Regions from separate parts of the Streptomyces sp. NPDC048636 genome, predicted to be linked through region 2. Evidence: predicted binding sites of a transcription regulator. Region 2 holds the regulator's gene; the other holds the start of a gene.

Region 1 (3,411 bases), on a different contig from region 2:
TCGTCCGCCGGGTCGTGGTCCCGGAGCGCGGTGAGCAGCTCCTGTCCCTCGTCGCCGAGCAGTGAGTCGAAGGCGTCAACGTCCACATGGCCCATTCTCCCCGCTCCGGCGGGCGAATTCGCACCCGCGCGGCGCGCGCTTCCACGCCTTCCGACTGAAGATCACTTATGTGATGGTGATCAAGAATGGGTTTTCGAGGTGTCTGGTTCTCGCCGCCGCGGCGGTCGTGCTCGCGGGCTGTGGAAGCCTCGAGGGCCCCGGTCCGCTCGCCCGGACCACCGTGGAAGGCGACCCGGCGACGGCGTCCTCCGCACCGCGCACCGCGGGGCGTTCCTCCACCGCCTCGCCCCCGGAGGGGCGTTCCCCACAGCCGTCCGCACCCCCGGAGCACTCCCGGCCACCGGTTCCCCCGGCCCCGGACGCGTCCGGTCCGTCAGATGACTCCGGTCCGTCCGGCGACTCCGGCGCGCCCGGTCCGTCGCGGACGCGCCCGGCCCGCGCGGGCGACCCCGAGGCGTACCGCATGTGGGGCCTGGACCGGCCGCTCGACCAGCCGCCGCCCCCGCCCGCCACCAAACCGCCGCTCGCGCCCGAGGAGCCGCCCGTCGAGGGGCTGCCGTCGGTCATCCGCCGGGTGCAGACCACCGATCGGGTGGTCTTCCTGACGATCGACGACGGCATCGAGAAGGATCCGCGCTTCGTGGAGCAGGCCCGCGATCTCGGGCTGCCGTTCACCGGCTTCCTCACCGACAACGTGATCGGCGACCACTACGACTACTTCGACCAGCTCCAGCGGCTCGGCAACCCGATGGAGAACCACACCCTCACCCATCCCAGCCTGGCCGGACTCGACTACGACGGCCAGCGGCAGGAGATCTGCGGTCAGCAGGAGAACCTCCGCGACCGCCTCGGCCGCCAGCCGAGGCTGTTCCGCCCGCCCTACGGTGAGTACGACGAGACGACGCTGCGCGCGGCGGCCGACTGCGGCGCGGAGACGGTGGTGCTGTGGCGCGCCGAGATGGAGCCGGGCGGGCTGGTGTACCGGTCCGGCGGCGGTCTCCAGCCGGGGGACATCGTGCTCGCGCACTTCCGCGGCCCGGAGCAGCTGGAGGGGAAGTCCATGACCGACATGATCACGTCGCTGGTGCGGGCGATCCAGGAGCAGGGCTTCACGGTCGCGCGGCTGGAGGACTACGTGTGAGGCCGGCCTGCTGACGTGGCCTGCTGACGTGGTCCTCGAGGGCGCCGGGACGGGCCGGTGACAGGGCGGCGGCCGGAGCTCGTCCCCGCATCGCCTGGCACTCTAGTTGACTGAGTGCTAACCGCGTCATAATGTCGAGGCTGGCACTCGGCAGTACGGAGTGCCAGCCACACAGCGACGGGCAGGTCCGGCACCCGCGACGACGGATCCACCTGGTCGCCACCTCAGACAGTTAACCCCGTGAGATCTCCGAAGGGGGAGGTCGGATCGTGACGACCACCAGCTCCAAGGTTGCCATCAAGCCGCTCGAGGACCGCATCGTGGTCCAGCCGCTCGACGCCGAGCAGACCACGGCTTCCGGTCTGGTCATCCCGGACACCGCCAAGGAGAAGCCCCAGGAGGGCGTCGTCCTGGCCGTGGGCCCGGGCCGCTTCGAGGACGGCAATCGTCTTCCGCTCGACGTCTCCGTCGGTGACGTCGTGCTCTACAGCAAGTACGGCGGCACCGAGGTGAAGTACAGCGGCGAGGAGTACCTCGTCCTCTCGGCTCGCGACGTCCTCGCGATCGTCGAGAAGTAATCACCGAAGTTTTGCCTATGAGCCGCGCCCCGGTGCCCGTGTCACAGATACCCGGGGTCGGGGCGCGGTTCGTTCGAGAGGACATACGCAACTCATGGCGAAGATCCTGAAGTTCGACGAGGACGCCCGTCGCGCCCTGGAGCGCGGCGTCAACAAGCTGGCGGACACCGTCAAGGTGACCATCGGCCCCCGTGGCCGCAATGTGGTCATCGACAAGAAGTTCGGCGCCCCGACCATCACCAACGACGGCGTCACCATCGCCCGTGAGGTCGAGGTCGAGGACCCGTACGAGAACCTTGGCGCCCAGCTCGTCAAGGAGGTGGCGACCAAGACCAACGACATCGCGGGTGACGGCACCACCACCGCCACCGTGCTGGCCCAGGCGCTGGTCCGGGAGGGCCTGCGCAATGTGGCCGCCGGTGCCTCCCCGGCCGCCCTGAAGAAGGGCATCGACGCCGCGGTCAAGGCCGTCTCCGACGACCTGCTGGCCAGCGCCCGTCCGATCGACTCCAAGTCCGACATCGCCGCCGTGGCCGCGCTGTCCGCCCAGGACAAGCAGGTCGGCGAGCTGATCGCCGAGGCGATGGACAAGGTCGGCAAGGACGGTGTCATCACCGTCGAGGAGTCCAACACCTTCGGCCTGGAGCTCGACTTCACCGAGGGCATGGCCTTCGACAAGGGCTACCTCTCGCCCTACATGGTGACCGACCAGGAGCGTATGGAGGCCGTCCTCGACGACCCGTACATCCTGATCCACCAGGGCAAGATCGCCTCGATCCAGGACCTGCTGCCGCTGCTGGAGAAGATCATCCAGGCCGGTGCCAGCAAGCCGCTGCTGATCATCGCCGAGGACGTGGAGGGCGAGGCCCTGTCCACCCTCGTCGTCAACAAGATCCGTGGCACCTTCAACGCCGTCGCGGTGAAGGCCCCGGGCTTCGGCGACCGCCGTAAGGCGATGCTCGGCGACATGGCGACCCTCACCGGCGCCACCGTCATCGCCGAGGAGGTCGGCCTCAAGCTGGACCAGGCCGGTCTGGACGTGCTGGGCACCGCCCGCCGCGTCACCGTCACCAAGGACGACACCACCATCGTCGACGGCGGCGGCAACAGCGAGGACGTCGCCGGCCGGATCGCCCAGATCAAGGCCGAGATCGACACCACCGACTCCGACTGGGACCGCGAGAAGCTCCAGGAGCGTCTGGCGAAGCTGGCCGGCGGTGTGTGCGTGATCCGTGTGGGCGCGGCCACCGAGGTCGAGCTCAAGGAGAAGAAGCACCGTCTGGAGGACGCCATCTCCGCGACCCGCGCCGCGGTCGAGGAGGGCATCGTCTCCGGTGGTGGCTCCGCCCTGGTCCACGCCGCCAAGGTGCTCGAGGGCAACCTCGGCCTGGCGGGCGACGAGGCCACCGGTGTCGCCGTGGTCCGCCGCGCCTCCGTCGAGCCGCTGCGCTGGATCGCCGAGAACGCCGGTCTCGAGGGCTACGTGATCACCGCGAAGGTGTCCGAGCTCGAGAAGGGCCACGGCTACAACGCGGCCACCGAGGAGTACGGCGACCTGGTGAAGGCCGGCGTCATCGACCCGGTCAAGGTCACCCGCTCCGCGCTGGAGAACGCGGCGTCGATCGCCTCGCT
Region 2 (3,411 bases):
GCGCGGGCGCACCAGCGTGACGACACGGCCCTCGAGCAGAAAGCCGCGCGGCTCCATGGGGAAGACACGGTGTTTACCGAAGCGGTCCTCCAGAGTGACCGTCTGCCCCTGCGCGGTCTTCTCACAGCGGATCACCGCCCCGCAGAACCCGGTGGTGACCTCCTCCACGACGAGGTCCGGTTCGGCGGCGACCTCCGGGGCGGGCTGCTGCCGCTTCCAGGGCGGGGTCAGATCGGGGTTGTCGTATCGGCTGCGCACCCGGCAGACGATAGCGCCGGGACTAGGGGGACACGCCGAAGCGGGCGGCCAGATCGGCGCGCTGGGCACGTACGAACTCCGCGTCCACCACCGCCCCGTGGCCCGGGACGTACCGCGCCTCCTCCCCGCCGAGCTCCAGCAGCCGGTCCAGGGCGGCGGGCCACCGCGCGGGGATCGCGTCGGGCCCCGCCTGCGGCGGTCCGGACTCCTCGACCAGATCGCCGCAGAAGACCACCTCGGGCCGGCCCGGGACCAGGACCGCCAGATCGTGGGCGCTGTGCCCGGGGCCCACGTTCGCCAGCAGCACCGGCCGGTCGCCCAGGTCAAGGGTGAGCTCCCCGGAGACCAGGTGGTGGGGGAGGACCAGATGGTCGGCGGCCTCGGTGGCGGCGCCCCGCTCCACACCCTGCCGGATGGCCGACTCGCGCAGCTCCTCCCGTTCCGCGCGCAGCAGTTCGTCCAGGCCCGCCGCGCCGTACACCTCGCAGCCCGAGAAGGCGGCGGTGCCCAGGACATGGTCGAAGTGCGGATGGGTGAGCGCGATCCGGGTGGGGCGGCGCCCGGCGAGCCGGGTGATCTGGGTGCGCAGCGCGGCGCCGTCACGCAGGGTCGCCCCGGTGTCCACGACGAGTACGTCCGTCCGGCCGACGATCACGCCGATGGTCTCGTCCCAGCCCGGCATGCGGAGCCGGGCCACCCCGGCGGCGATGGTCTCCCAGCCCGCCTCGTGCCACCGCGACTCTTCCCAATACGTCTCCATACCGAGACGCTAGCTCTCCTGGCGATAGCGTGGCGGATCGTGCGGGCTCCGCCACACGGCGGCCCTTGCCCCGGCCACCGCACCCCGCCGTACACTGGCGTAGGGGTTCTGGCACTCGTGCCCGTTGAGTGCCAGGGGACGACCTGAAGAGACCGCTGGACTGGGAGGTGCGCGGGGTGCTCAGCGAACGCAGACTCGAAGTGCTGCGTGCCATTGTCCAGGACTATGTGGGGACCGAGGAGCCGGTCGGCTCCAAGGCGCTCACCGAGCGCCACCGGCTGGGGGTTTCCCCGGCCACCGTGCGCAACGACATGGCCGCGCTGGAGGACGAGGGCTTCATCGCGCAGCCGCACACCAGCGCCGGGCGCATCCCCACCGACAAGGGCTACCGCCTCTTCGTGGACCGGCTGGCCGGCGTGAAGCCGCTGTCCACACCGGAGCGCCGCGCCATCCAGAACTTCCTGGACGGCGCCGTGGACCTCGATGACGTGGTGGGCCGCACCGTCCGGCTGCTGGCGCAGCTGACCCGGCAGGTCGCGGTGGTGCAGTACCCGTCGCTGACCCGCTCGACGGTGCGCCATGTGGAGCTGCTGCCGCTGGCCCCGGCCCGGGTGATGCTGGTGCTGATCACGGACACCGGCCGGGTCGAGCAGCGCATGGTGGACTGTCCGTCCCCGGTGGGCGAGGAGTCGCTCGCGGATCTGCGGGCCCGGCTCAACAGCCGTGTCGTGGGGCGGCGGTTCGCGGATGTGCCGCAGTTGGTGCAGGATCTTCCGGAGTCCTTCGAGCAGGAGGACCGGGGGACGGTCTCGACCGTGCTGGCGACCTTGCTCGAGACGCTGGTGGAGGAGACCGAGGAGCGGCTGATGATCGGCGGCACCGCGAACCTCACGCGTTTCGGGCATGATTTCCCCCTGACGATCCGGCCCGTTCTGGAGGCACTTGAGGAGCAGGTCGTCCTCCTCAAGCTGCTCGGCGAGGCCAAGGACTCGGGTATGACCGTCCGCATCGGGCATGAGAATGCTCACGAGGGGCTGAATTCCACCTCGGTGGTCGCGGTCGGCTACGGTTCGGGCGACGAGGCCGTCGCCAAACTCGGCGTGGTCGGACCGACCCGCATGGACTACCCCGGAACGATGGGAGCGGTACGCGCAGTGGCACGTTACGTCGGACAGATCCTGGCGGAGTCGTAAGTGGCGACGGACTACTACGCAGTCCTGGGCGTGCGGCGTGATGCCTCGCAGGACGAGATCAAGAAGGCATTCCGCCGGCTCGCGCGTGAGCTGCACCCGGATGTGAACCCGGATCCGAAGACCCAGGAGCGGTTCAAGGAGATCAACGCCGCGTACGAGGTGCTGTCGGACCCGCAGAAGAAGCAGGTCTACGACCTCGGCGGGGACCCGATGTCCGGTGCGGGCGGAGGCGGCGGCGCCGGTGGCTTCGGCGCGGGCTTCGGCAATTTCTCCGACATCATGGACGCCTTCTTCGGCACCGCCTCACAGCGTGGACCGCGGTCCCGCACCCGGCGCGGCCAGGACGCCATGATCCGTCTCGATGTGGAGCTCAGCGAGGCCGCGTTCGGGACCACCAAGGACATCCAGGTCGACACCGCCGTCGTCTGCACCACGTGCAGTGGTGAGGGCGCGGCGCCGGGCACCTCGGCGCAGACCTGTGACATGTGCCGCGGCCGCGGTGAGGTCTCCCAGGTGACCCGCTCCTTCCTGGGCCAGGTCATGACCTCGCGGCCATGTCCGCAGTGCCAGGGCTTCGGCACCGTGGTGCCGACCCCGTGCCCGGAGTGCGCCGGTGACGGGCGGATCCGCTCGCGCCGCACCCTGACGGTGAAGATCCCGGCCGGTGTGGACAACGGCACCCGGATCCAGCTGGCGGGCGAGGGCGAGGTCGGCCCCGGCGGCGGCCCGGCGGGCGACCTGTATGTGGAGATCCATGAGGTCCCGCACCCGGTCTTCCAGCGCCGCGGTGACGACCTGCACTGCACGGTGACCATCCCCATGACGGCGGCGGCGCTCGGCACCAAGGTGCCGCTGGAGACGCTGGACGGTCTGGAGGAGGTCGACATCCGGCCCGGTACCCAGTCCGGCCAGTCGATCCCGCTGCACCAGCGCGGTGTCACCCATCTGCGAGGCGGCGGCCGGGGCGATCTGATCGTCCATGTCGAGGTGACCACCCCGACCAAGCTGGACGCGGAGCAGGAGGAGCTGATGCGGCGGCTGTCCAAGCTGCGCGGCGAGGAGCGGCCGACCGGCGAATTCAAGCCGGGGCAGCAGGGCCTGTTCTCGCGCCTGAAGGATGCCTTCAACGGCCGGTAGGCGCCGGGCCGGGGGTCCGGGGGTTTGTCCCCCGGGGGATGGGGCCAAGCCGGGGCAGCAGGG

Evidence for each region. The regulator HrcA, encoded in region 2, represses chaperone genes, less so after heat shock. The targets are predictions, from matches to a motif close to TTNGCACTCNGNNNNNCNGAGTGCNAA.
Region 1: a site for HrcA is predicted at 1,296-1,322, ahead of groES (co-chaperone GroES). Genes of this name have one in related genera too.

Annotation. Positions count from the first base shown of each region.
Region 1 is NZ_JBEZHR010000001.1:227,822-231,232, forward strand. Features, by position in the region: gene AB0C66_RS01145 (methyltransferase domain-containing protein) at 1-95, opposite strand, end outside; gene AB0C66_RS01150 (polysaccharide deacetylase family protein) at 173-1,201, shown strand; gene groES (co-chaperone GroES) at 1,471-1,779, shown strand; gene groL (chaperonin GroEL) at 1,874-3,411, shown strand, end outside.
Region 2 is NZ_JBEZHR010000002.1:288,023-291,433, forward strand. Features, by position in the region: gene AB0C66_RS07115 (DUF3097 domain-containing protein) at 1-258, opposite strand, end outside; gene AB0C66_RS07120 (MBL fold metallo-hydrolase) at 281-1,018, opposite strand; gene hrcA (heat-inducible transcriptional repressor HrcA) at 1,195-2,211, shown strand; gene dnaJ (molecular chaperone DnaJ) at 2,212-3,348, shown strand.